DNA from 3 places in the Viridibacillus sp. FSL H8-0110 genome. Region 1 is predicted to be linked to each of the others. Evidence: a T-box and tRNA genes for the amino acid it is inferred to sense, from the RefSeq annotation. Region 1 holds a T-box; the other regions hold tRNA genes.
The links. A T-box is a leader RNA that pairs with one kind of tRNA and senses whether it is charged. The one in region 1 lies ahead of MHH98_RS05515 (valine--tRNA ligase), so its partner is inferred to be a tRNA-Val.

Region 1 (9,913 bases):
GAGAAGGCGGAATTACTTGCCTCTAAATTTGAAGGAACAGCAAAATCAATGCAAGAGCTACAATGCACACTTCTTGAAGCTGATATTTTAATCAGTTCAACTGGTGCGACAGACTATGTTATTGATTTTGAATTAATGCAATTTGTAGAACGTTTAAGAAAAGGAAAACCATTATTTATGGTAGATATCGCTGTACCTCGTGACTTAGATCCGCGTATTGGCGATTTACCAAATGTTTTCCTATATGATATTGATGATTTACAAGGCATAGTTGAGGCGAACCTAGCTGAGCGTGAACGTGCTGCTAAGCAAATTTCGTCAATGATTGACACTGAAATTCATGAATTCCAAGACTGGTTATCAACACTTGGTGTTGTACCTGTAATTGCTGCGCTTCGTAAAAAAGCAGCAACAATTCAAGAGGAAACAATGCAAAGTATTGAAAACAAAATGCCTGATTTAACAGAACGTGAGAAAAAAGTGTTAAGTAAACATACGAAATCAATTATCAATCAATTATTAAAAGAACCAATTTTGCAAGCTAAGGAAATGGCTAGTTCAGCAAAAGCAAATGAACAATTACAGCTTTTCCAACAAATTTTCGGAATTGAGAATGATGTGCAAGATGAAGTGAAAAAACACCAATTAGAAGAAAAAAATCGAATGCAAAAAATAGCAGAAGAAGCACAATCTTCTAGTCCTGGATTATCATATTAATGAAATTTGTTTAGGAGGCGTTTTCGTATCTGTATGGTAAACTAATAGATGCGAAATCGTCTTTTTTTCGAGATAAAGTTAAAAATAAAGGAGTAAGTTATGGCTGATTTGACGATGACAAGACTACATGAAGCGATGGTCGTCTTATATGCAATCAGTCTTGTATTCTATTTTATAGATTATTTAAATAAGGATGCAAAAGCTCACCGTGTTGCATTTTGGCTACTTTCCATCGTATGGATTTTACAATCAGTTTTTTTAGTAATGTATATAGTGGAGACACATCGTTTCCCTATACTATCGTTGTTTGAAGGAATCTATCTATACGCTTGGTTATTAATAACCATTTCGATTCTTTTACATTGCGTATATCGAGTAGATTTACCAGTATTCTTCATCAACGTAATTGGATTCATCTTCATGACGATACATACATTTGCACCATCGCAAATTACACAGTCGCCAGTAGGTGAGGCACTAAGCTCTGAGCTTTTATTTATCCATATTACGTTTGCAATACTTTCGTACGTGGCATTCTCACTATCGTTTGTTTTTTCGACATTATATTTGATTTTATATAATGTATTAAAGAAAAAGAAATGGACTAAGCAATGGACGAGACTTCCATCATTACAGCAAACTGAGCAAGGAATGACGGCTTCATTATTAACGGGTATACCGTTATTATTAATAAGTTTAATTTTAGGACTACAATGGGCATATTTAACATTAGATAACATATCTGTATTTGATGTGAAAATTGTTGGTTCATTTGTTTCGTTGTTAATATATTGTTTCATCATTTATGGAAATCGAAAAAGGAGATTACATTCGACAAGTTATGCGTGGGCTCATGTGTATGCATTTCTATTTGTAATCATTAACTTCTTTTTAGGAAGTAAGTTATCTGATTTTCATCTCTGGTATTAATAGAAAGGTTGGATTATTGTGAGAAAAATAGTAGTAGGTTCAAGAAGAAGTAAACTGGCTTTAACGCAAACTAATTGGTTTATCAATCAAATGAAACAGGCGGGTGCTCCGTTTGAATTTGAAGTCAAAGAAATCGTGACTAAAGGTGACCAAATTTTAGATGTCCAACTTTCTAAAGTCGGCGGTAAAGGACTTTTTGTAAAAGAAATCGAACAAGAACTCTTTGATAAAGGAATTGATTTTGCTGTCCATAGTATGAAGGACATGCCTGCAGTTCTGCCCGAAGGTCTTGTAATCGGCTGTATCCCTCCACGTGAAGATGCACGTGATGCTTTCATTTCAAAAGGTCATGTGAAATTTGCTGATCTACCAAAAGGTGCTGTTGTTGGAACAAGTAGCTTACGCCGCAGTGCACAATTATTAGTCCAACGTCCAGATATCGAAATCAAATGGATTCGTGGAAACGTAGATACGCGTTTAGCGAAACTTGAAACGGGCGAATATGATGCGATTATTTTAGCAGCAGCAGGTCTTAAACGACTAGGCTGGAGTCAAGATGTCGTAACAGAATACTTATCTGCTGAAATGTGTATCCCTGCTGTTGGGCAAGGTTCTCTTGGTATTGAGTGTCGTAGTGATGATGCTGAATTATTAGCCGAGCTTGCTAAATTAACAGACAAAGCAACTTGGGAAGAAGCACATGCAGAGCGCGCATATCTTGCAGCAATGGATGGCGGTTGCCAAGTACCAATCGCAGGTTACGCAAAATATGATGGAAAACAAATTGAACTAACAGGTTTAGTAGCAGCCCCAGATGCGTCTGTTATTTATAAAGAAACAGTGACAATGGAAGATGCTAAAGCAGCTGGTGAAGAAGTTGCTCGTATTTTAACAGAGCAAGGAGCCTTTGATTTAATTCAAAAAGTAAAGGCTGAGCAAGATGCTGAATGATTTATCTCTTAATGGAGACAAAATCGTATTAACAGGCACACATGTTACAGCAGCTGTGAAAAAGCAAATTGAACAATTAGGCGGTCAGGCTATACACCTACCGCTTATTACTGTTAATGAGATTAAAAGTGACATGGACCGACAACGACTTGAAAAAAGTAAGCAGTATGATTGGCTTATTTTCACAAGTCAAAATGCGGTCCTTGCTTTTATAAGTAAAATACAGCGTTTTCATTTCCAGGCATCTGAGTGGTCATGTAAAGTGGCTGCTGTTGGTACAAAAACAGCCGAAGCTCTTGAAGAAATAGGTTTTGAGATTAAATTTATGCCATCAACTTTTAGTGCAGATGTATTTGTACAAGAGTTTCCTACAATTGCAGGAGACAATGTATCCTGTCAATTTTTTAAGGGTTCGATGGCAAAGGATACTATAGTAAAAGGTTTATCTTGTCATGTCGATGAATGGACTGTCTATGAAACCGTTCAAACGACAGAACATACTACAGAACTGCTAACACTTTTAAAAGAATCGACAAATGTAAGTATTGCCTTTGCAAGTCCATCTGCAGTAGAGGTTTTTTCTGAGCATGTAGCAAAGGTAATCGGTTGGCATTCATTTATGGTTCTATCCATTGGACATATCACGGAGCGAGCGCTAATTAAGGCGGGAGCTAAAGTTGATATAATGCCACCGACCTATACAATGAAAGCTTTGATTCAAGAGTTAGCTAATAGAAAGGAACATCTAAAATGAAAGATTTAACATTTAAAAGACACAGACGTTTACGTCAATCTGCTACTATGCGTTCAATGGTAAAAGAAACATATTTGCATAAAGAAGATTTCATCTATCCCATTTTCGTCATGGATGGCGAAAATATTAAAAATGAAGTATCTTCTATGCCAGGCGTTTTCCAATTTTCAATTGATCGTTTAGGTGAGGAAATGGATGAAGTAGTATCACTAGGTATTCCTTCGGTTATTCTTTTTGGCTTACCTGCCGAAAAAGACGAAGTAGGTACTCAAGCTTTCCACAATCACGGTATTGTTCAAGAAGCAACTCGTTTTGTGAAAAAAAATTACCCAGAAATCGTTGTTATTGCAGACACATGCCTATGTGAATTTACTTCTCATGGTCACTGTGGCGTCGTTAATGACAAAGAACAAATTTTAAATGATCCTTCACTAGATTTATTAGCAAAAACGGCAGTTTCTCAAGCAGAAGCAGGAGCAGACATTATTGCACCATCTAATATGATGGACGGTTTTGTAGCAGCGATTCGTAAAGGCTTAGATGATGCTGGATTTGAAGATGTTCCAATCATGTCTTATGCAGTAAAATATGCCTCAGCATACTATGGGCCATTCCGAGATGCGGCTGATGGCGCACCTAAATTTGGTGATCGTAAAACATATCAAATGGATCCTGCAAATCGTATGGAAGCAATGCGTGAAGCTACTTCAGACGTAGAAGAAGGAGCAGATTTCTTAATCGTTAAACCAGCATTAGCTTACTTAGATATTGTACGTGATGTACGTAATAACTATGATTTACCGATTGTTGCTTACAATGTAAGTGGCGAATATGCGATGGTCAAAGCGGCATCTATTAATGGCTGGATTGACGAAAAACAAACGGTCCTAGAAACACTGCTAGGTATGAAACGCGCAGGAGCAGACTTAATCATTACTTATCATGCAAAAGATGCAGTTCGTTGGATGGAGGGAAAATAATTCATGACACGTTCATATGAAAAATCAAAACAAGCTTTTCAAGAAGCAGTAAACTTAATGCCAGGTGGCGTAAATAGTCCAGTTCGTGCATTTAAAGCAGTGGATATGGATCCCATTTTCATGGCTAGTGGTAAAGGAGCAATCATTACGGATATCGATGGTAATGATTATATTGACTATGTATTATCATGGGGTCCACTAATTATTGGTCACACGCATCCTGATGTTGTAGCTGCTATTCAAAAAGTAGCTGAAACAGGAACGAGCTTCGGTGCTTCTTCACTAGTAGAAAATGAACTAGCAAAAGTAGTAATAGATCGTATTCCTTCAATCGAAATGATTCGTATGGTATCTTCAGGTACGGAAGCAACAATGAGTGCAATCCGTGCAGCACGTGGCTTTACAGGAAGAGATAAAATTTTGAAGTTCGAAGGTAGCTATCACGGACATGGTGATAGCTTACTGATTAAAGCTGGTTCGGGTGTCGCAACACTTGGTTTACCAGACAGCCCAGGTGTACCATTGGGAATTGCTCAAAACACATTAACTGTTCCTTATAATGATTTAGAATCTGCTAAACTTGTCTTCGAAAAATTCGGCGAAGAAATTGCTGCAGTAATCGTTGAGCCAGTTTGCGGTAATATGGGTGTCGTTCCTCCGTTACCAGGATTCCTTGAGGGATTACGTGAACTAACAACAAACGCTGGCTCACTATTAATCTTTGATGAAGTAATGACTGGTTTCCGTGTAGGGTATCATAGTGCTCAAGGTCACTTTGGTGTAACACCAGATTTAACTTGTCTTGGTAAAGTAATCGGTGGTGGACTACCTGTAGGTGCATTCGGTGGTAAGCGTGAAATTATGGAGAAAATTGCTCCGGCAGGTCCAATCTATCAAGCGGGTACATTATCAGGTAACCCACTTGCAATGTCTGCTGGTTTAGCAACAATAAGTCATTTAAAACCTGAAACATATGATTATTTCACAAAATTAGGGGATCAATTAGAAGCAGGTTTCCGCGAAGCTGCAGAAACTTACAATATCCCGTACACAGTAAATCGTGCAGGTTCAATGATTGGTTATTTCTTAACTAATGAGAATGTCATTAACTTTGAAACGGCGAAAACTTCTGATTTACAATTGTTTGCTGAATACTACGGTTTAATGGCGAATGAAGGAATCTTCTTGCCGCCGTCACAATTTGAAGGTGTATTTGTTTCTACAGAGCACACTGAAGAACATATTGCAAAGACAGTTCAAGCTTTCCAAAAAGTATTTAAACAACTTGCACGCTAATATAATAGTAAAAGAAAAAGGCTTTCTCCATTTAGAGAAGGCCTTTTTTTATGCATGTAAATACATTGATAATGTACCTAATATAAATAATCTTTATCATAGAGCATCAATGACTTTAATGGATCCGAACAACAAACGAATAACTAAAACCGTTTGCTCTAAGGACATAACATAATGCATATTCACGATACTATCAAGCATATAATCTATTAGATATATGAAGGAGGTCAAGCTATGCAACATATTTCCTGGGAAATCGCAGAAGGATTTAACTTCCCTGAAAGTTTTGGTAAACCGCAAGATACGTCGAATGTGAAAATTACACCTCGTTGGACACAAGAAGAGTCAGGTGAATCAGTATTCTTAACAGGTATTTATCATATTTCTGCCAATGTAGCATTTGCAGAAGGAGAAACACCACATCATGGGACTTCAACTTGGACAACAATAGAGGATTTAGACATGCAAGGAGAATCGGGTTATTTTGAATATGCTGTGCCGTTACATGTAAATTTGCCGCGAGATCGAGTGAATAAAGACGTCCCTGTAGAAATAAAAGTAGACTATATTACGACAACATTCCAAGATGATGGTAGCTGTCATTTTAGCTGGCAAGCGACATGTAATTATGAGGAGCCGCAAGCTGCTACTGCACAAGTAGAAGCAGAAGTAGTAGAAAGTTCTTCTACCACTACTGCTGAGGCAAGTGCTCAAGAAATACCAGAATCTGATGCGCTCTTATGGGATTTAGAAGAAGCATATACGATTAAAACGTATAATTTAAAGGAAATCCGTAAACAGTAAGTACCACAATAAGGCTAATACCAAAAGTAATATAATGTCTCCTGTTGTCGGGATGATGATTACACGAATACCTTGGAAGCAACAAAGAGGAATGATAATACTTCTACAGTAAAACCTTGTTTTCCGTAGCCAAGGTGGTAGAAAATAAGGGTTATATTTTCGACGTGACATGAAATGTAGTCCTCCTTTCTAAAAAACTTGAAAATGCATCTTTTTTTCGATACAATAAGGTCATCTTAATATAGATGCATAGATAGGGAAGAGTAGAATGCATTGTGTTTGCCAAAGAGAGGAAACGTTAGGTGCGAGTTTCCGCTTACACACATTTGAAGGTCGCCCTGGAGCAGTTTCTGTGAACCTGATAAAGCTTAGCAGAAGCCGGTTAGAAGCCGTTATACAATGAAGTGTCAGCACGTTTTTTGTGTTGAAATAAAGGTGGTACCGCGAATTCAACTCCTTCGTCCTTTTTAGGCGATAGGAGTTTTTTATTTGCAAAAAACTACAAGTTACTTCGTTGTTAACAAAAAATTAAAAGGAGGTCGTCAAATTGACAGAACAACAAACGACATCAATGCCAACGAAATATGATCCACAGTCAATCGAACAAGGGCGTTATGAATGGTGGCTAAAAGGCGAATTCTTTAAAGCACAACCTGAAAGTGGCAAAGAGCCATATTCAATTGTAATTCCACCACCAAACGTAACAGGTAAACTACACTTAGGGCATGCTTGGGATACAACATTACAAGATATTCTAATTCGTATGAAACGTATGCAAGGATACGATGCACTTTGGTTACCGGGTATGGACCATGCGGGTATCGCAACACAAGCAAAGGTAGAAGCGAAACTTCGTGAAGAAGGCATTACTCGTTATGACTTAGGTCGCGAAAAGTTCGTAGAAAAAACATGGGAATGGAAAGAAGAGTATGCAGGTCATATTCGTCAGCAATGGGCAAAAATGGGTCTAGCGCTAGATTATTCTCGTGAACGTTTCACATTAGATTCAGGACTTTCTGATGCAGTAAAAGAAGTATTCGTAAAACTTTATGAAAAAGATTTAATCTACCGTGGCGAATATATCATCAACTGGGATCCTGCGACAAAAACAGCGTTATCTGATATCGAAGTTATTTACAAAGATATACCAGGTGCTTTTTATCACTTCAAATATCCATTAACTGAAGGAACTGGAACAATTGAAATTGCTACAACTCGCCCTGAAACAATGCTAGGTGATACTGCAATCGCTGTTCACCCTAAAGATGAACGTTACCAACATCTAATCGGCAAAACAGTGACATTACCAATTGTAGGTCGCGAAATTCCAATCATAGCAGATGAGTACGTTGAAATGGAATTTGGTACGGGTGTTGTGAAAATTACACCAGCTCATGACCCGAATGACTTTGAAGTAGGTAACCGCCATGACTTACCACGTATTCTTGTAATGAATGAAGATGGTTCAATGAATGATAATGCTGGTAAATACAAAGGTATGGATCGCTTTGAATGCCGTAAAGCAATCGTGAAAGATTTACAAGACATGGGTGTTTGCTTCAAAATTGAGGATCATATGCACTCAGTAGGACACTCTGAACGTTCTGGTGCTGTTGTTGAGCCGTATCTTTCAACACAATGGTTCGTTAAAATGCAACCACTTGCAGATGCATCATTAGAGCTTCAAAAAGATGAAGAAGGCAAAGTGAACTTTGTACCTTCGCGTTTTGAAAATACGTATTCCCGTTGGATGGAGAATATCCGTGATTGGTGTATTTCACGTCAACTTTGGTGGGGTCACCGAATTCCAGCTTGGTACCATAAAGAAACTGGTGAAATTTACGTAGGTACGGATGCTCCAGCTGATGCTGAAAACTGGAATCAAGATACTGATGTATTAGATACTTGGTTCTCATCTGCATTATGGCCGTTTTCAACGATGGGCTGGCCAGATGAAGCCAACGAAGAATTTAAACGTTATTACCCAACAAGTACATTAGTAACGGGTTATGATATTATATTCTTCTGGGTTTCTCGTATGATTTTCCAAGGCATTGAATTTACTGGAACACGTCCATTCGAGGATGTATTAATTCATGGTTTAGTTCGTGATGAACAAGGACGCAAAATGTCTAAATCACTTGGTAACGGCGTTGATCCAATGGATGTTATCGAAAAATACGGTGCTGACTCATTACGTTATTTCTTAGCAACTGGTTCTTCTCCAGGTCAAGATTTACGTTATTCAAATGAAAAAGTAGAAGCTGTTTGGAACTTCTCAAACAAAATTTGGAATGCTTCACGCTTTGCTTTGATGAACATGGAAGGCATGACTTACGATGAAATCGATTTAACTGGTAAAAAATCAGTAGCAGACCAATGGATTCTAACTCGTCTGAACGAAACAATCGAACAAGTGACAACTTTAGCCGAGAAATTTGAATTTGGTGAAGTAGGTCGTCAATTATACAACTTCATCTGGGATGATTTCTGTGATTGGTACATCGAAATGGCGAAATTGCCATTATACGGTGAAGATGAAGCAGCGAAGAAAACAACGCGCTCCGTACTAGCATATGTTTTAGATAATACAATGCGCCTGTTACATCCATTTATGCCATTTATCACAGAAGAAATTTGGCAAAACCTTCCGCATGAAGGCGAATCAATTACAGTAGCTGCTTGGCCGACAGTTGATGAAACATTAACTTCACAAGCACAATCGAATAACATGAAATTACTAATGGACATTATCCGTGCTGTTCGTAACATTCGTGCTGAAGTACAAACACCAATGAGCAAAAAAGTACCTTTATATGTTTCAGCTAAAGATGCTGCAACGCTTGCAGTACTAGAAGATAACAAAGCGTATCTAGAAAAATTCTGTAACCCAGAGCCGTTAACACTTGGCGAAGGCATTGAAGCTCCTGGACAATGCATGTCAGCTGTTGTATCTGGTGCAGAACTATTCTTACCACTTGAAGGATTAATCGATGTAGCGGCTGAAATTGAGCGCTTATCGCATGAACTTGAGAAATGGGATAAAGAAGTGAAACGTGTTCAAGGTAAACTGAACAATGAACGTTTCGTATCTAAAGCTCCAGATGATGTTGTAGCTGCTGAACGTGCAAAAGAAGCGGACTATATTGAAAAATATGCTACAGTGGAGAAACGTATTAACGAATTGAAAAATATGTAATCAAAAAAATCGCTCAAGTATTTTACTTGAGCGATTTTTTTGATATTAAAACGAACAATTTTCGGTAAAATATGAGAAATTATTGTAATTTAATTCTCAACAGATATAAGTTGAAAGATATTTTAGTTCTATTGAAATTAATCCTGCAAGGAAAAGTCAAGTGGTAATTATAACTAAAATGTAATATAGTTATTGTTCTTTATAATGGCTTATAATAAGAAGGTAATTGATTAAATAACAAGCACAATATACATACCAGGAGTGTTGAATAGTGTTTACAAA
Region 2 (9,913 bases), 1.0 Mb from region 1:
CGTCATCCCCACCTTCCTCCGGTTTGTCACCGGCAGTCACCTTAGAGTGCCCAACTAAATGATGGCAACTAAGATCAAGGGTTGCGCTCGTTGCGGGACTTAACCCAACATCTCACGACACGAGCTGACGACAACCATGCACCACCTGTCACCAATGTCCCCGAAGGGAAAACTCTATCTCTAGAGCGGTCATTGGGATGTCAAGACCTGGTAAGGTTCTTCGCGTTGCTTCGAATTAAACCACATGCTCCACCGCTTGTGCGGGCCCCCGTCAATTCCTTTGAGTTTCAACCTTGCGGCCGTACTCCCCAGGCGGAGTGCTTAATGCGTTAGCTGCAGCACTAAGGGGCGGAAACCCCCTAACACTTAGCACTCATCGTTTACGGCGTGGACTACCAGGGTATCTAATCCTGTTTGCTCCCCACGCTTTCGCGCCTCAGTGTCAGTTACAGACCAGAAAGTCGCCTTCGCCACTGGTGTTCCTCCAAATCTCTACGCATTTCACCGCTACACTTGGAATTCCACTTTCCTCTTCTGCACTCAAGTCTCCCAGTTTCCAATGACCCTCCACGGTTGAGCCGTGGGCTTTCACATCAGACTTAAGAAACCACCTGCGCGCGCTTTACGCCCAATAAATCCGGACAACGCTTGCCACCTACGTATTACCGCGGCTGCTGGCACGTAGTTAGCCGTGGCTTTCTAATAAGGTACCGTCAAGGTACGTTCAGTTACTAACGTACTTGTTCTTCCCTTACAACAGAGTTTTACGATCCGAAAACCTTCATCACTCACGCGGCGTTGCTCCATCAGACTTTCGTCCATTGTGGAAGATTCCCTACTGCTGCCTCCCGTAGGAGTTTGGGCCGTGTCTCAGTCCCAATGTGGCCGATCACCCTCTCAGGTCGGCTATGCATCGTTGCCTTGGTAGGCCGTTACCCCACCAACTAGCTAATGCACCGCGGGCCCATCTAGTAGTGACAGCCGAAACCGCCTTTCAGCATTTTGCCATGTGACAAAATGGATTATTCGGTATTAGCCCCGGTTTCCCGGAGTTATCCCAATCTACTAGGTAGGTTGCCCACGTGTTACTCACCCGTCCGCCGCTAAATCAGAAGAAGCAAGCTTCTTCATCATTCGCTCGACTTGCATGTATTAGGCACGCCGCCAGCGTTCGTCCTGAGCCAGGATCAAACTCTCCATAAAAGTAGTTTGAAAGCTCATTAGCTTTGCTAGCGTATCATCCGAAGATGATATCTATTTTTGTTTTGATCCACCAACAGAGTTGATGTTCAAAAACATTTATTGATTAACGTCTTGCATGTTCAGTTTTCAAGGTTCATAAGATATATATGGTGGAGCCTAGCGGGATCGAACCGCTGACCTCCTGCGTGCAAGGCAGGCGCTCTCCCAGCTGAGCTAAGGCCCCGTATGGGTATAAGTAATAATGGTCGGGAAGACAGGATTCGAACCTGCGACCCCTTGGTCCCAAACCAAGTGCTCTACCAAGCTGAGCTACTTCCCGTTAATGGCGCGCCCGGCAGAAGTCGAATCCACAACCTTCTGATCCGTAGTCAGACGCTCTATCCAATTGAGCTACGGGCGCATATATTATCACTTGTATTAAATTAAAAGAAATGGTGCCGAGGACCGGAATCGAACCGGTACGGTAGTCACCTACCGCAGGATTTTAAGTCCTGTGCGTCTGCCAGTTCCGCCACCCCGGCATATTTTGGAGCGGAAGACGAGGTTCGAACTCGCGACCCCCACCTTGGCAAGGTGGTGTTCTACCACTGAACTACTTCCGCAATATGCTGATAAACTTAAAAATTATGGTGCGGGTGAAGGGAGTCGAACCCCCACGCCTTGCGGCGCTAGATCCTAAGTCTAGTGCGTCTGCCAGTTCCGCCACACCCGCATATAATGTTTTTTAAAAAATGGTGAGCCATGTAGGATTCGAACCTACGACCCTCTGATTAAAAGTCAGATGCTCTACCAACTGAGCTAATGGCTCAAATAAAATGAATGGTGCCGGCGAAAGGAGTCGAACCCTCGACCTACTGATTACAAGTCAGTTGCTCTACCAACTGAGCTACACCGGCAATGTTTATTTGAAAAATGGTGGAGGATGACGGGATCGAACCGCCGACCCCCTGCTTGTAAGGCAGGTGCTCTCCCAGCTGAGCTAATCCTCCATATTATTCGCCTAGCAACGTCCTACTCTCACAGGGGGAAACCCCCAACTACCATCGGCGCTAAAGAGCTTAACTTCCGTGTTCGGCATGGGAACGGGTGTGACCTCTTTGCTATCGTCACTAGACTATTTTAAGACAAGAATTATTATATCACTTCACTTAGCTAAAAGCAAGTGTTTTTTAAACTTTTTTAATAAGTTTTTCTTGTTCTCTCAAAACTGGATAAATTACATTGAAGTTTGTTAAGTAAAATTTGGTTAAGTCCTCGATCTATTAGTATTCGTCAGCTCCGTATGTCGCCACACTTCCACCTCGAACCTATCTACCTCATCGTCTTTGAGGGATCTTACTTACTTGCGTAATGGGAAATCTCATCTTGAGGGGGGCTTCATGCTTAGATGCTTTCAGCACTTATCCCGTCCACACATAGCTACCCAGCGATGCCCTTGGCAGAACAACTGGTACACCAGCGGTGTGTCCATCCCGGTCCTCTCGTACTAAGGACAGCTCCTCTCAAATTTCCTACGCCCACGACGGATAGGGACCGAACTGTCTCACGACGTTCTGAACCCAGCTCGCGTACCGCTTTAATGGGCGAACAGCCCAACCCTTGGGACCGACTACAGCCCCAGGATGCGATGAGCCGACATCGAGGTGCCAAACCTCCCCGTCGATGTGGACTCTTGGGGGAGATAAGCCTGTTATCCCCGGGGTAGCTTTTATCCGTTGAGCGATGGCCCTTCCATGCGGAACCACCGGATCACTAAGCCCGTCTTTCGACCCTGCTCGACTTGTAGGTCTCGCAGTCAAGCTCCCTTATGCCTTTACACTCTACGAATGATTTCCAACCATTCTGAGGGAACCTTTGGGCGCCTCCGTTACTCTTTAGGAGGCGACCGCCCCAGTCAAACTGCCCGCCTGACACTGTCTCCTACCCCGCTAAGGGGCATGGGTTAGAAGTTCAATACATCTAGGGTAGTATCCCACCAACGCCTCCTCCGAAGCTGGCGCTCCGGAATCTCTGGCTCCTACCTATCCTGTACAAGATGTATCAAAATTCAATATCAGGCTACAGTAAAGCTCCACGGGGTCTTTCCGTCCTGTCGCGGGTAACCTGCATCTTCACAGGTACTATAATTTCACCGAGTCTCTCGTTGAGACAGTGCCCAGATCGTTACGCCTTTCGTGCGGGTCGGAACTTACCCGACAAGGAATTTCGCTACCTTAGGACCGTTATAGTTACGGCCGCCGTTTACTGGGGCTTCAATTCGCACCTTCGCTTGCGCTAAGCACTCCTCTTAACCTTCCAGCACCGGGCAGGCGTCAGCCCCTATACGTCACCTTACGGTTTTGCAGAGACCTGTGTTTTTGCTAAACAGTCGCCTGGGCCTATTCACTGCGGCTCTCTCGGGCTTTCACCCTACTAGAGCACCCCTTCTCCCGAAGTTACGGGGTCATTTTGCCGAGTTCCTTAACGAGAGTTCTCTCGCACACCTTAGGATTCTCTCCTCGACTACCTGTGTCGGTTTGCGGTACGGGCACCTTTTACCTCGCTAGAGGCTTTTCTTGGCAGTGTGAAATCAGGAACTCCGGACATACGTCCTCGTCATCACAGCTCAACGTTATAGAAATGGGATTTGCCTCATTTCACGCCTCACTGCTTGAACATGCATAACCAACAGCATGCTTACCCTATCCTACTGCGTCCCCCCATTGCTCAAATGGTAAATAGGTGGTACAGGAATATCAACCTGTTGTCCATCGCCTACGCCTATCGGCCTCGGCTTAGGTCCCGACTAACCCTGAGCGGACGAGCCTTCCTCAGGAAACCTTAGTCATTCGGTGGACGGGATTCTCACCCGTCTTTCGCTACTCATACCGGCATTCTCACTTCTAAGCGCTCCACCAGTCCTTCCGGTCTGACTTCACAGCACTTAGAACGCTCTCCTACCACGGACATCTAAGATGTCCATCCACAGCTTCGGTGAATTGTTTAGCCCCGATACATTTTCGGCGCAGCGTCACTCGACCAGTGAGCTATTACGCACTCTTTAAATGATGGCTGCTTCTGAGCCAACATCCTGGTTGTCTAAGCAACGTCACATCCTTTTCCACTTAACAATTACTTTGGGACCTTAGCTGGTGGTCTGGGCTGTTTCCCTCTTGACTACGGATCTTATCACTCGCAGTCTGACTCCCGTGCATAAATCACTGGCATTCGGAGTTTGTCTGAATTCGGTAATCCGGGATGGACCCCTAGTTCAAACAGTGCTCTACCTCCAGGATTCTTTATCACGAGGCTAGCCCTAAAGCTATTTCGGAGAGAACCAGCTATCTCCAGGTTCGATTGGAATTTCTCCGCTACCCACACCTCATCCCCGCACTTTTCAACGTACGTGGGTTCGGGCCTCCAGTAAGTGTTACCTTACCTTCACCCTGGACATGGGTAGATCACCTGGTTTCGGGTCTACAACCACATACTCATTCGCCCTATTCAGACTCGCTTTCGCTGCGGCTCCGTCTTCTAAAACTTAACCTCGCATGTAATCGTAACTCGCCGGTTCATTCTACAAAAGGCACGCTATCACCCATTAACGGGCTCTAACTACTTGTAGGCACATGGTTTCAGGATCTATTTCACTCCCCTTCCGGGGTGCTTTTCACCTTTCCCTCACGGTACTGGTTCACTATCGGTCACTAGGTAGTATTTAGCCTTGGGAGATGGTCCTCCCAGATTCCGACGGAATTTCACGTGTTCCGCCGTACTCAGGATACACTCAAGAGAGAATGAACTTTCAACTACAGGGCTGTTACCTGCTCTGGCGGGCCTTTCCAGACCGCTTCGTTTAACTCATTCCTTTGTAACTCCATATAGAGTGTCCTACAACCCCAAGAGGCAAGCCTCTTGGTTTGGGCTATTCCCGTTTCGCTCGCCGCTACTCAGGGAATCGATTTTTCTTTCTCTTCCTCCAGGTACTTAGATGTTTCAGTTCCCTGGGTCTGCCATCAAGACGCTATGTATTCACGTCAAGATACTGCTCCATTACGAACAGTGGGTTCCCCCATTCGGAAATCTCCGGATCAAAGCTCACTTACAGCTCCCCGAAGCATATCGGTGTTAGTGCCGTCCTTCTTCGGCTCCTAGTGCCAAGGCATCCGCCATGCGCCCTTAATAACTTAACCTAAAAGTTAGTTATTAAGCCTAAAAAACTTAATAATAAAAAATGTGTTACTTAATTTGCTTCAATGTCGTTTTATCCAGTTTTCAAAGAACAAGGTTTTGAAGATCATTTTACAATGAGCCTTCAAAACTGAACGCAAGACGTTAATCGACAGATCCAAGATCTGTTTCCGTAATTATCCTTAGAAAGGAGGTGATCCAGCCGCACCTTCCGATACGGCTACCTTGTTACGACTTCACCCCAATCATCTATCCCACCTTCGGCGGCTGGCTCCATAAAGGTTACCTCACCGACTTCGGGTGTTACAAACTCTCGTGGTGTGACGGGCGGTGTGTACAAGGCCCGGGAACGTATTCACCGTGGCATGCTGATCCACGATTACTAGCGATTCCGGCTTCATGTAGGCGAGTTGCAGCCTACAATCCGAACTGAGAACGATTTTATGAGATTAGCATACCCTCGCGAGTTAGCGACTCTTTGTATCGTCCATTGTAGCACGTGTGTAGCCCAGGTCATAAGGGGCATGATGATTTGACGTCATCCCCACCTTCCTCCGGTTTGTCACCGGCAGTCACCTTAGAGTGCCCAACTAAATGATGGCAACTAAGATCAAGGGTTGCGCTCGTTGCGGGACTTAACCCAACATCTCACGACACGAGCTGACGACAACCATGCACCACCTGTCACCAATGTCCCCGAAGGGAAAACTCTATCTCTAGAGCGGTCATTGGGATGTCAAGACCTGGTAAGGTTCTTCGCGTTGCTTCGAATTAAACCACATGCTCCACCGCTTGTGCGGGCCCCCGTCAATTCCTTTGAGTTTCAACCTTGCGGCCGTACTCCCCAGGCGGAGTGCTTAATGCGTTAGCTGCAGCACTAAGGGGCGGAAACCCCCTAACACTTAGCACTCATCGTTTACGGCGTGGACTACCAGGGTATCTAATCCTGTTTGCTCCCCACGCTTTCGCGCCTCAGTGTCAGTTACAGACCAGAAAGTCGCCTTCGCCACTGGTGTTCCTCCAAATCTCTACGCATTTCACCGCTACACTTGGAATTCCACTTTCCTCTTCTGCACTCAAGTCTCCCAGTTTCCAATGACCCTCCACGGTTGAGCCGTGGGCTTTCACATCAGACTTAAGAAACCACCTGCGCGCGCTTTACGCCCAATAAATCCGGACAACGCTTGCCACCTACGTATTACCGCGGCTGCTGGCACGTAGTTAGCCGTGGCTTTCTAATAAGGTACCGTCAAGGTACGTTCAGTTACTAACGTACTTGTTCTTCCCTTACAACAGAGTTTTACGATCCGAAAACCTTCATCACTCACGCGGCGTTGCTCCATCAGACTTTCGTCCATTGTGGAAGATTCCCTACTGCTGCCTCCCGTAGGAGTTTGGGCCGTGTCTCAGTCCCAATGTGGCCGATCACCCTCTCAGGTCGGCTATGCATCGTTGCCTTGGTAGGCCGTTACCCCACCAACTAGCTAATGCACCGCGGGCCCATCTAGTAGTGACAGCCGAAACCGCCTTTCAGCATTTTGCCATGTGACAAAATGGATTATTCGGTATTAGCCCCGGTTTCCCGGAGTTATCCCAATCTACTAGGTAGGTTGCCCACGTGTTACTCACCCGTCCGCCGCTAAATCAGAAGAAGCAAGCTTCTTCATCATTCGCTCGACTTGCATGTATTAGGCACGCCGCCAGCGTTCGTCCTGAGCCAGGATCAAACTCTCCATAAAAGTAGTTTGAAAGCTCATTAGCTTTGCTAGCGTATCATCCGAAGATGATATCTATTTTTGTTTTGATCCACCAACAGAGTTGATGTTCAAAAACATTTATTGATTAACGTCTTGCATGTTCAGTTTTCAAGGTTCATTTTGTTTGCCACTTCGTTAGCGACATTCAATATTATATCAGGATAACTTTTCGTTGTCAACAACTTTTTTAAGTTATTTTCAAACCGTTGTTTCAAACTTGTTATCATTGCTTGTTTATCAGCAACTTTTATATCTTATCAAATTCACTACTCAGTGTCAACAACTTTTTTAAGTTATTTTCAAACCGTTTTGTTAGCTAAATTAGCAACTCAATTAATATACCACTATATTAATTCTAATGCAACATCTTTTTTCAAAAAAGTAAACTTATATATAAGTTAATATTAGATGCTTTCAAAAATAGCTTGTCTTCTATTGTAATGAACTTCTTAGTAATTTTCAAACAAAAAGCTAACCACTCTAATAGAACGTAAACAAAAAAGACTCTAGCATTAACTAGAGTCTTTTCTATAAGAAAACCTTAGTATTTAATCACGTGGACGCATTGTAGGGAACAATAATACATCACGTATAGTTTGTGAATTCGTTAACAACATGATTAAGCGATCAATGCCGATACCTAATCCACCTGTTGGCGGCATACCATACTCTAACGATTCAATGAAGTCATCATCCATTTCGTGCGCTTCGTCATTACCCGCTTCTTTTTCAGCAAGCTGCGCTTCAAAGCGTTCACGTTGATCGATTGGATCATTTAATTCAGTAAAGGCATTTGCATGCTCACGACGTACAATGAATAATTCAAAACGATCTGTGAATCGCTCATCTTCAGGGTTTTTCTTAGCTAACGGAGAAATTTCCACTGGGTGACCATAGATAAATGTAGGTTGAACTAATGTTTCTTCTATTTTTTGTTCGAAGAATTCATTAATAATATGACCCACTTCCATAGAGTCTTTAATTTCAACACCATGTTCTTTTGCATGCGCTCGTGCTTCTTCTTTAGACATTGGAGTCCAGAAGTCTACACCTGTTGCTTCCTTAACTGCATCTACCATGTGCAGACGAGTCCAACCTGGCGCTAAACTAATAACATCGTCGCCATATTGCACATCAGTTGTACCTAATACTTCTTGTGCTACGTGAGAAATTAAATTCTCTGTAAGTGCCATAATGTCACGATAGTCAGCATAAGCTTCATATAATTCAATCATAGTGAATTCTGGGTTATGGCGCGTTGACATACCTTCATTACGGAATACACGACCGATTTCATATACTTTTTCAAGCCCACCAACGATTAATCGTTTTAGATGAAGTTCAATAGCGATACGCATATATAATTCCATATCTAACGAATTGTGATGCGTAATGAAAGGACGAGCGGCTGCTCCACCTGCAATTGTGTGTAGCATTGGTGTTTCTACTTCAAGGTAACCATTACCATCTAAGTAACGGCGGATAGCTTGAATAATTTTTGAGCGAGTAATGAAAGTTTGTTTACTTTCTTCACTCGTCATTAAATCTAAGTAACGTTGACGATAACGTTGCTCTACATCTTTTAAGCCATGGAATTTCTCTGGCATTGGGCGTAGTGATTTAGTTAGGAAAGTAAATTCTAATGCTTTAACAGAAAGTTCTCCTACCTGAGTGCGGAAAACATTACCGCGAATACCTACGATGTCTCCTAGGTCCGCTTGTTTAAACAATTCGTATGCTTCTTCACCAATAGCATCTTTTCGAACATAAATTTGTACTTGTCCACCTAAATCTTGAATATGCGCGAAACCAGCTTTACCTTTACCGCGTTTTGTCATAATACGACCCGCGATTACAACTTCATGTAAATCTTCTTCTAATTGTTCTTTAGTAAAATCCACATACTGTTCTTTAATTTCGTTTGATAAATGCGTACGTTCAAAACGGGCACCGAATGGATCTAAGCCGTTTTCTCTAATAGAAGCCATCTTTTGGCGTCTCACCAAAATTTGGTCATTTAATTCTTCAGACACGATATTCACTCCTCATTTTTTGTTCCGCTATGCAGTCCATAATGTACTTATTGTACACAATTTTGCTTAACGATTCACGTCTTTATCATCATTTACTAGTAAATACTTCATAATCCATTAGCTCCTAAAGAAAAAAGCCGTCACTTCAAAGGCGACGACTCGGAGTTCCATTAAATAATATGGATAGCTTTTTCTGCTGCTTCTCGTTCTTCAAATTCTTCTACTAAGGTATTCAGTAATACTCTTAATTCTAACGCTGTCTCAGTTTGGTTAATGGCATTACGTGCCTTACCATTACCGCGAATGCCTTTTAAGTACCACGAAGCATGTTTACGCATTTCACGAACCGCTACAACTTCTCCCTTTAAGGCCATTAGGCGTTCAAAATGAAGAAGACAAACATTAATTTTCTCACGAACACTTGGTTCATCAATTAATTTACCTGATTTCAAATATTCCACTGTACGGTATATCATCCAAGGGTTACCCAGTGCTGCACGACCGATCATAACGCCATCTACCCCAGTTTGTTCAATCATACGTTTCGCATCTTGAGGTGTTTCTACATCTCCATTTCCGATAACAGGAATGTTTACGTTCTCTTTTACTTGACGAATAATATCCCAATTTGCATGACCTTCATACATTTGAACACGTGTACGACCGTGGACAGCAACTGCAGATGCTCCAGCACGTTCTACTGCTTTGGCATTATCGACTGCAAAGACATGCTCGTCATCCCACCCAATA
Region 3 (9,913 bases), 1.0 Mb from region 1:
GCCCAGGCGACTGTTTAGCAAAAACACAGGTCTCTGCAAAACCGTAAGGTGACGTATAGGGGCTGACGCCTGCCCGGTGCTGGAAGGTTAAGAGGAGTGCTTAGCGCAAGCGAAGGTGCGAATTGAAGCCCCAGTAAACGGCGGCCGTAACTATAACGGTCCTAAGGTAGCGAAATTCCTTGTCGGGTAAGTTCCGACCCGCACGAAAGGCGTAACGATCTGGGCACTGTCTCAACGAGAGACTCGGTGAAATTATAGTACCTGTGAAGATGCAGGTTACCCGCGACAGGACGGAAAGACCCCGTGGAGCTTTACTGTAGCCTGATATTGAATTTTGATACATCTTGTACAGGATAGGTAGGAGCCAGAGATTCCGGAGCGCCAGCTTCGGAGGAGGCGTTGGTGGGATACTACCCTAGATGTATTGAACTTCTAACCCATGCCCCTTAGCGGGGTAGGAGACAGTGTCAGGCGGGCAGTTTGACTGGGGCGGTCGCCTCCTAAAGAGTAACGGAGGCGCCCAAAGGTTCCCTCAGAATGGTTGGAAATCATTCGTAGAGTGTAAAGGCATAAGGGAGCTTGACTGCGAGACCTACAAGTCGAGCAGGGTCGAAAGACGGGCTTAGTGATCCGGTGGTTCCGCATGGAAGGGCCATCGCTCAACGGATAAAAGCTACCCCGGGGATAACAGGCTTATCTCCCCCAAGAGTCCACATCGACGGGGAGGTTTGGCACCTCGATGTCGGCTCATCGCATCCTGGGGCTGTAGTCGGTCCCAAGGGTTGGGCTGTTCGCCCATTAAAGCGGTACGCGAGCTGGGTTCAGAACGTCGTGAGACAGTTCGGTCCCTATCCGTCGTGGGCGTAGGAAATTTGAGAGGAGCTGTCCTTAGTACGAGAGGACCGGGATGGACACACCGCTGGTGTACCAGTTGTTCTGCCAAGGGCATCGCTGGGTAGCTATGTGTGGACGGGATAAGTGCTGAAAGCATCTAAGCATGAAGCCCCCCTCAAGATGAGATTTCCCATTACGCAAGTAAGTAAGATCCCTCAAAGACGATGAGGTAGATAGGTTCGAGGTGGAAGTGTGGCGACATACGGAGCTGACGAATACTAATAGATCGAGGACTTAACCAAATTTTACTTAACAAACTTCAATGTAATTTATCCAGTTTTGAGAGAACAAGAAAAACTTATTAAAAAAGTTTAAAAAACACTTGCTTTTAGCTAAGTGAAGTGATATAATAATTCTTGTCTTAAAATAGTCTAGTGACGATAGCAAAGAGGTCACACCCGTTCCCATGCCGAACACGGAAGTTAAGCTCTTTAGCGCCGATGGTAGTTGGGGGTTTCCCCCTGTGAGAGTAGGACGTTGCTAGGCACATCAAAGCACAGCTGATTTAATCAGTTGTGCTTTTTTATTTAGAAAATAGTTATAATAGGTAGGGTTGTGGAATTCTTGATTTCTCCATATTGCGTATGGAACTTTTTATCATCAGATAATTCGTTTTCAACTTATTTTCATATACAATCGATGTGCAGAGTTATTAGATAAGTATTGAATCACTGAATATCAGCTCCAATTTACAAATCCGCCATTAGCTACTCTTGAGTTGTGTAAAACGGATATAGACAGGCATCCAATTATTGCATTTTATAATTGTGAAATGCTGAGTTTCTTTGTTTTACATAATAATTTGGATGTGTAGTCATATTCAGATAATTCCAATACAATTTTATTAGGCTCATGCTTAACAAATTATTTGTATTATAGAAAAGGTTATGCAACAAACATACTATCTCAGTTACCGATGTATATAAAAGGAAAATATCCGCTTATTAATGGAATAGTTCTAGCAGCTAATGATGGTAATATAGTTGCGCAGGAATTATACAGAAAAGTGGAGTTTGTGTATAAAAGTATAAGAATCCAAATTGAAAATAGTCCACCAATTGTTATGAAAATATCATTTTAATAGCCTTTAGGAGCATAATCGATATATGTTGGTAATCTAACGTTAGATTACGCTTAAAACGCCTTAAAACGCTTAAATAGGGTTTTTATGATAGTTAGAATTGCTGTAAAAAATATAGGTATATTTAAATGCATAATAATTAAAACTTTTTTCCTTAAATAGCTTGAAATGTTTTAATATGCTGTTATAATAATATTTGTGTTCGATAAAAGTAACATCTAAAGAAGCGATAATATTATTGTTCCGAAGTAGCTCAGTGGTAGAGCAATCGGCTGTTAACCGATCGGTCGTAGGTTCGAGTCCTACCTTCGGAGCCATTTTTTTGTCTATGCTTCCATAGCTCAGCAGGTAGAGTGCTTCCATGGTAAGGAAGAGGTCACCGGTTCGAGCCCGGTTGGAAGCTTTCAATTATTTATCCAGAAGTAGAAAAATATCGAATTTTGTTTAGTAAGATGAATTTTTTAATATTTTTTAAATAAAGTATTGCATTTTTATTTAAATAGTGTTAATATAATTCTTGTCCTGTTTTAAGCAGTACAGCATTAATGGCCCCTTGGTCAAGCGGTTAAGACACCGCCCTTTCACGGCGGTAACACGGGTTCGAATCCCGTAGGGGTCACCATTTTTAAAAATTATTTTACATATCCATGGAGGATTAGCTCAGCTGGGAGAGCACCTGCCTTACAAGCAGGGGGTCGGCGGTTCGATCCCGTCATCCTCCACCATATTTTTTTCGGAGGGGTAGCGAAGAGGCTAAACGCGGCGGACTGTAAATCCGCTCCTTCGGGTTCGGCGGTTCGAATCCGTCCCCCTCCACCATTTTTTTATATAAAATATTCATTATTCATTGTTGGGGTATAGCCAAGCGGTAAGGCAACGGATTTTGATTCCGTCATGCCCTGGTTCGAATCCAGGTACCCCAGCCATTTTTAATTTTATGAGCCATTAGCTCAGTTGGTAGAGCATCTGACTTTTAATCAGAGGGTCGTAGGTTCGAATCCTACATGGCTCACTTTCATATAAAATTTCAACCTCTTTCTACACTTTGTAGAGAGAGGTTTTTTTGTGGTTAGTAGTGTAAAAAAATAAGGGGTCCCCTATACTTTTCAAGGGGTATTTTTAATAGAGTGCGTAACTTTGTATAACTACTGATAAATTCAATTTGAACAATAGTGTAGTACTTACTTTTGTTGCAACTTTGTTCTCTATTTAAGTGTTTAATATTTTGTATAAATATTCAGAATTTTGTGGGGTTGAGCCAACATGATTCTAGCATTTACAATATAGGTAATACACAAAGGGGGAATAAAATAATGCATAAATTAAATGTTTCATTAATAGGTGTACCAATGGATCTTGGTCAAACACGTCGTGGGGTTGATATGGGACCAAGTGCGATCCGATATGCGGGCGCTGTAGAAAGATTAGAAGCAATGGGCTATGAAGTGATAGACGAGGGTGATATTGAGATTGGGATATCTGAGCGTGAGGTATCAGCTGATACAAACTTACGAAATTTATCAGCTGTAACTGAAGCCAGTACAAAGCTTGCAAATAAGGTACATGATGTCGTTTTACAAAATCATTTTCCGCTTGTGCTTGGTGGAGATCATAGTATTGCAATAGGCACACTTGCAGGTTTATCAGACCATTATGAGAATTTAGGAGTTATTTGGTATGATGCACATGCAGATTTGAATACAGGTGATACTTCACCATCTGGTAATATTCATGGTATGCCACTAGCTGTAAGTATTGGACTTGGTCATGAAAAGCTGGTAAACATTCGTGATTATGCTCCAAAAGTGAAACCTGAGAATATTGTAATTATAGGTGCTCGCTCGGTGGATCCAGGGGAACGTGAATTAATAAAAGAAAAAGGAATTAAAGTGTACACCATGCATGAAATTGATAGAGTGGGAATGACTAAAGTTATTCAAGATGCAATTATTTATTTGAGAGGGAAAAATGTAGATGGATTGCATTTGTCACTGGATCTAGATGGAATAGACCCGCTTTACACGCCAGGAGTTGGGACGCCTGTTCCAGGAGGTATTACATATCGTGAAAGCCATTTAGCGATGGAGATGTTATATGAATCAGAAATGATTACCTCAGCTGAATTTGTAGAAGTAAATCCAATCCTAGATGAAAAAAATAAAACAGCAGATGTAGCAGTTGCTTTAATGGGATCGTTATTCGGTGAAAAATTAATGTAATGTAAAAGGACGGGCATGCCCGTCCTTTTATAATTGCTGAAAAGTTTAGGTTTTTTTGAAATGGGAACTTATTGGCAAGTAATTAAGTCCTGAAAAGAAGAGTTTCTTATGAATTTGAATCATTTTTACTTACATATTTGTTATAATTATGGAAGAAAGATTTTTTAGAGCTTTAAAAAATTTTTTTCAAAAAAATGAAACTTACATTATGGGCGACTCGTATATAGAATAACAGCCGCATGGGCGGAGGGAAATCACAATGGACGCATTAATCAACAAGAGAATAAAACAAGTGCTGAAAGGCGATCAAAGTGCGTATTCTGATATTGTGAGCCTCTACCAGCAAAAGCTGTACCAAGTTTGTTATCGCATGCTTGGCAATCAACATGAAGCGGAAGATATAGCGCAGGAGGCATTTGTCCGTGCGTATATTAATCTTCATACTTTTGATTTGAATCGAAAATTTTCGACTTGGCTGTACCGTATAGCGACGAATTTATGTATAGACCGTATAAGGAAGAAGAAACCGGACTATTACTTAGATGCACAAGTTGCTGGAACGGACGGTCTAGATATGTATTCTCAAATTTCCTCATCAGATAGGCTGCCTGAGGAAGAAGTAGAAAGAATGGAGCTGCAGGAGCGAATTCAATATGAAATTAGCCAGTTGCCAGACAAATATCGAACAGTCATTGTCTTAAAGTATATAGAGGAATTGCCATTGCAGGAGATTAGCGAGATTTTAGATATGCCACTTGGGACAGTCAAAACTCGAATTCACAGAGGGCGTGAAGCTCTGAGAAAGCAATTAGGCAATCTGTAGGAGGGATTTCACTATGAATGCGTGTCCAAAACATATTGGTGAATACATGCATGAATATTTAGATGGTGATATTAGTCGTGAACATGAAATCGAGCTAAAAGCACATTTGCAAAGCTGTGATAACTGTCGACAACATATGCAGGAGCTAAATAGCACAATTGCCTTTGTCAAAAGTGCTGCCGTCGTTTCAGTACCTCTGGATTTCAAGCAAAACGTTATGGTTCGTCTACCTAAAGGAAGATCAGGAGCCGGTGTCCAAAGATGGCTACGTCGCCATCCTATATTTGTTGCAGCAGCAATGTTTTGTATCTTAATGAGTGCCTCGCTTCTTACAGGCTTTAATGATAATAAGGAATTTTCAGTGACCAAACAGCCAAACTTAGTTGTAGAGGGGCAAACAGTCATCGTACCTGAAGGGAAGACTGTGACAGGTGATATCGTAGTCAAGAATGGGGATATCCTTGTAAAAGGTTCGGTAGATGGTAATATCACAGTGATTAATGGTCAATATATGGCTTCAACAGCAAATGTCACAGGTCAAATAGATGAGATTAATCAAGCATTTGAATGGCTTTGGTATAAAATTAAAAATGGTGGAAAAGAAATACTTTCATTTTTAGGGAAAAACGAATAAAACAAATGAAAAAGTCTACTGTTTGAGGTAGACTTTTCTGTTTCATCTAAGCAAGTAAAGTAAGAGTTGTGCTATACTGAACACATATGCACTCGCTAGAAAAGTGGGGGATCCACATGTCTTTTATTAATGAAATTACACAATTTACCGACAATGTATGGATTAGAATGTTGATGAACATTCTGGACATTCTTTTAGTATGGTTTGTTATTTATAAAATTTTAACCTTAATAAGAGGAACAAAAGCTGTCCAATTATTAAAGGGAATATTCGTCATCATTATTATTCGTATTATTACTGTATATGCAGGCCTTAATACACTGGGATGGATGATGCAACAGGTTATCAATTTTGGTTTCCTCGCTATTATTATCATATTCCAACCAGAGTTACGTCGAGCACTAGAACAACTTGGTCGTGGTAAGCTATTTGCTCGTAGTAATTTACAAGAAGATGAAGAGCGTACACGCTTAGTAAGCGCGATGTCAAAATCCGTTAGTTACATGGCGAAGCGACGTATTGGAGCGCTTGTTTCTATCGAACGCGAAACAGGTTTGAATGATTATGTAGAAACAGGGATTCCGATGTTCTCTGAAATTTCGTCTGAATTACTAATTAATATCTTCATACCTAATACACCATTACATGATGGAGCAGTAATCGTTCAAAAGAACAAAATTGCAGCTGCAGCTTGTTATTTACCATTATCAGAAAGTCCATTTATCTCGAAAGAACTAGGTACACGTCATAGAGCCGCTATAGGTATTAGTGAAGTGACTGATGCCATAACAATTATTGTATCAGAAGAAACGGGAGCAATTAGTTTAACGGTTAATGGAGATTTACACCGTGACCTTTCAATTGAAGAATTTGAAGCGCGTTTACGTAAAGCGTGGTTTGGCCCCGAGCTAGAAGCAACAAATACCTCTAAGTGGAGCTGGAGGGGGAATAAAAAATGATGGATAAATTGATTGAAAGCCCCTGGTTTTTAAGAATTACAGCCCTAACATTAGCTATGCTCCTATTTTTTACGGTTCAGCCAAAAGAAAAAGATAGTTCTGATGGCTTTTCATCAGGGACACAAGCGGACGTGCTTCATAATGTACCCGTACAGGTTTACTATGATGATGAGAGTTTAATCGTTACAGGAGTTCCAAAAACCGTAGATGTTACGATCAAGGGTCCAATGGCCATCGTCTTACAAACGAAAGCAGTGAGTGATTATACTGTATTCGTAGATTTACGTAAGCAAACAATTGGGGAACATAAAGTAACGATTCAACATGAAAATTTTTCTGATAAATTATCAGTACAAATGGACCCATCAACAATTGATATTTCAATTGAAGAAAGGGTAACAAGAACATTTAAAATCGATCCGGAAATTAATGAAAGACTACTGGCAGAAGACTATTACGTGAAAAGTATGACAGCGAATCCTAATACGGTAACAGTTACTGGCGCTAAAAGTGCAGTAGATAGCATAAGCTATGTAAAAGCGACAGTTACTGGCGAGCAAGGACTGAAGAGTTCCTTTGAACAGGAAGCAAATGTAAAAATACTTGATCGTGAAATGAACAAATTAGATGTCCAAGTGAAGCCAGGGAAGATTAAAGTGAATGTTGACATTGGAGAGTATACTAAGGAAGTACCTGTCGTCTTAAATCAAAAAGGGACGCCAGGTAAAGATATCACGATAAAGTCATTGACGCCCATAACGAGCAAGATGACTTTATTCGGATCAAAAGCTGCTCTTGAAAATATGGAACAACTTAATGTTGATGTAGATGTATCTAAAATCAAAAAATCTGGTATCTTTAATATTGATATTGATAAGCCAGAGGGCATTTCACGGCTGTCTGAAGACAGCATAAAAGTCCAAGCTGTAGTTGAGAAAAACGAATCGAATACTGATGAAGAAGTAATTAAAGACGAAGAACAAGAGACTGACGAGAAAGAAACTTCATCAATTATAAGCTCGAAAGAATTTAAGAATGTAGCTGTTGACGTTCGAAACCTAGATGAGGACTATAGTAGCGACTTTATCACACCAAAGAATGGTTTAGTTACATTAACTGTTAAAGGTGATGAAAAGGATTTAGCAAATCTAGATATTGATGATTTCGATATATATATTGAAGCAGCAGATAAACACATTGGAAATCATAAGCTATCTATTCAAGTTGATGGACCAAGGGATCTTACCTGGTCACTTTCTAATAACATCGCTAATCTTCGAATAGAACGAATATCTTAAACGAATTTGATTGAAGGATCGTAGATAGTTTTGAAGGAGAGAACAAAATGGGTAAATATTTCGGTACAGACGGCGTCCGCGGAGTCGCCAATAGTGAGCTGACGCCTGAGTTAGCATTTAAACTCGGTCGCTTCGGTGGATACGTTTTAACGAAAGAAGCCACAGGACGTCCAAAAGTATTAATTGGTCGTGATACACGTATATCTGGACAAATGCTTGAAGGAGCACTTGTAGCCGGTTTGCTGTCAGTAGGAGCAGAGGTAATGCGCCTAGGCGTCATTAGCACACCAGGAGTGGCTTATTTAACACGTGTTATGAGTGGTCAAGCAGGAGTTATGATATCAGCATCTCATAACCCAGTCGCAGATAATGGTATTAAATTCTTCGGTCCCGATGGTTTTAAACTTACTGATGAACAAGAAGCAGAAATTGAAGCTTTATTAGACCAAGAACAAGATGATCTACCTCGCCCAACAGGTGGTGACTTAGGATCATTAAGTGACTATTTAGAAGGCGGTCAAAAGTACATTCAATACCTGAAACAGACAGTAGAAGAAGAGTTTACGGGTATCCATATTGCATTAGATTGCGCACATGGTGCAACATCTTCACTCGCAGCACACCTATTTGCAGACTTAGAAGCAGATTTATCAACGATGGGTGCTTCACCAAACGGCTTAAACATTAACGAGAGTGTAGGTTCTACACATCCTGAAGACCTAGCTAAAATGGTAGTTGAAAAAGGCGCAGATGTTGGACTTGCATTTGATGGTGATGGTGACAGATTAATCGCTGTCGATGAAAAGGGTAATATCGTTGACGGAGATCAAATCATGTATATTTGCGCTAAACACTTCCAAGAAAAAGGACGTTTAAACAAAGATACAGTTGTATCTACGGTTATGAGTAACATGGGTTTCTATAAAGGTCTAGAAGAACATGGTATGCAAAGTATTCAAACTGCAGTAGGTGACCGTTATGTTGTAGAAGCTATGCGCGAAGGCGATTACAACTTAGGCGGAGAGCAATCAGGGCATATTGTTTTCCTTGATTACAACACAACAGGTGATGGCTTACTAACAGGTTTACAACTTGTTAATGCGATGAAATTAACAGGTAAAACATTATCTGAGCTAGCAGCTGAGATGACGATTTTCCCTCAAAAGCTAATTAATATTCGTGTAACAGATAAATACGCTGTTACAAAAAATGCACAAGTAGCGGCAGTAATTACTGAGGTAGAGCAAGAGATGAATGGTAATGGTCGTATTCTTGTTAGACCATCAGGAACTGAACCATTAGTTCGTGTAATGGTCGAAGCATCGACAACTGAGAATTGTGAAGCTTATGCAGAACGAATTGCAGCCGTTGTAAAAGAGGAAATGGGATTAACTGAATAATAGAAGAAAAAGGGCAAGCATATTTCGAGATGCTTGCCCTTTTTGTATTTTAAATCATATTAATTTAACTAACTTCTTAATCTCATAACTCGAAGTTTATCAATGGAGTAATGTATAATGCTATTTTTCGTAGAAATAGTAGTACTAATCACCAGCCTACGTTGAAATTAAATGTTAATGTTTAATTTACTTCAAATGTGGAATAGTTTTAGTGTAGGGTTGATAATGTACCCTTATTCAACAAACAACTTAGGAGTGATTGGAAATGGCAAAAGTAGCAACAGTCATAACGAATATGTTTGAAGATGTGGAATTTACGGATCCTGCAAAAGCTATGAGAGACGCTGGACATGAAGTATTTACAATTGAAAATGAAGTAGGCAATCAAGTAGAAGGTAAGCATGGTGAAAAGGTGAAAATTGATTACGCCATTGATAATGTGGAACCAGAAGATTTTGATGCATTATTTATTCCAGGTGGATTTTCACCGGATTTACTAAGAGCTGATGATCGATTTGTCAATTTTACAAAAGCATTTATGGATGCAAGAAAGCCTGTATTTGCAATATGTCATGGTCCACAATTATTGATATCCGCGAAGACTT

Region 2: it encodes a tRNA-Val, which carries the amino acid that the T-box ahead of MHH98_RS05515 (valine--tRNA ligase) is inferred to sense. The anticodon was not compared.
Region 3: it encodes a tRNA-Val, which carries the amino acid that the T-box ahead of MHH98_RS05515 (valine--tRNA ligase) is inferred to sense. The anticodon was not compared.

The regions. Positions count from the first base shown of each region.
Region 1 is NZ_JBBOPJ010000001.1:1,113,733-1,123,645, forward strand. It holds gene hemA (glutamyl-tRNA reductase) at 1-717, shown strand, start outside; gene ccsA (cytochrome c biogenesis protein CcsA) at 817-1,647, shown strand; gene hemC (hydroxymethylbilane synthase) at 1,666-2,598, shown strand; gene MHH98_RS05495 (uroporphyrinogen-III synthase) at 2,588-3,352, shown strand; gene hemB (porphobilinogen synthase) at 3,349-4,332, shown strand; gene hemL (glutamate-1-semialdehyde 2,1-aminomutase) at 4,336-5,628, shown strand; gene MHH98_RS05510 (hypothetical protein) at 5,863-6,432, shown strand; T-box leader at 6,674-6,901, shown strand; gene MHH98_RS05515 (valine--tRNA ligase) at 7,004-9,631, shown strand; gene MHH98_RS05520 (bifunctional folylpolyglutamate synthase/dihydrofolate synthase) at 9,903-9,913, shown strand, end outside.
Region 2 is NZ_JBBOPJ010000001.1:96,327-106,239, reverse strand. It holds rRNA gene MHH98_RS00545 (16S ribosomal RNA) at 1-1,203, opposite strand, end outside; tRNA gene MHH98_RS00540 (tRNA-Ala) at 1,351-1,426, opposite strand; tRNA gene MHH98_RS00535 (tRNA-Pro) at 1,446-1,522, opposite strand; tRNA gene MHH98_RS00530 (tRNA-Arg) at 1,527-1,603, opposite strand; tRNA gene MHH98_RS00525 (tRNA-Leu) at 1,636-1,724, opposite strand; tRNA gene MHH98_RS00520 (tRNA-Gly) at 1,731-1,805, opposite strand; tRNA gene MHH98_RS00515 (tRNA-Leu) at 1,831-1,915, opposite strand; tRNA gene MHH98_RS00510 (tRNA-Lys) at 1,936-2,011, opposite strand; tRNA gene MHH98_RS00505 (tRNA-Thr) at 2,024-2,099, opposite strand; tRNA gene MHH98_RS00500 (tRNA-Val) at 2,117-2,192, opposite strand; rRNA gene rrf (5S ribosomal RNA) at 2,202-2,317, opposite strand; rRNA gene MHH98_RS00490 (23S ribosomal RNA) at 2,446-5,375, opposite strand; rRNA gene MHH98_RS00485 (16S ribosomal RNA) at 5,560-7,112, opposite strand; gene lysS (lysine--tRNA ligase) at 7,679-9,163, opposite strand; gene dusB (tRNA dihydrouridine synthase DusB) at 9,334-9,913, opposite strand, start outside.
Region 3 is NZ_JBBOPJ010000001.1:108,741-118,653, forward strand. It holds rRNA gene MHH98_RS00560 (23S ribosomal RNA) at 1-1,136, shown strand, start outside; rRNA gene rrf (5S ribosomal RNA) at 1,265-1,380, shown strand; tRNA gene MHH98_RS00570 (tRNA-Asn) at 2,218-2,292, shown strand; tRNA gene MHH98_RS00575 (tRNA-Thr) at 2,306-2,378, shown strand; tRNA gene MHH98_RS00580 (tRNA-Glu) at 2,523-2,597, shown strand; tRNA gene MHH98_RS00585 (tRNA-Val) at 2,625-2,700, shown strand; tRNA gene MHH98_RS00590 (tRNA-Tyr) at 2,711-2,794, shown strand; tRNA gene MHH98_RS00595 (tRNA-Gln) at 2,827-2,901, shown strand; tRNA gene MHH98_RS00600 (tRNA-Lys) at 2,915-2,987, shown strand; gene rocF (arginase) at 3,289-4,194, shown strand; gene sigW (RNA polymerase sigma factor SigW) at 4,454-5,017, shown strand; gene MHH98_RS00615 (anti-sigma factor family protein) at 5,031-5,651, shown strand; gene cdaA (diadenylate cyclase CdaA) at 5,768-6,610, shown strand; gene MHH98_RS00625 (CdaR family protein) at 6,607-7,908, shown strand; gene glmM (phosphoglucosamine mutase) at 7,956-9,308, shown strand; gene MHH98_RS00635 (type 1 glutamine amidotransferase domain-containing protein) at 9,574-9,913, shown strand, end outside.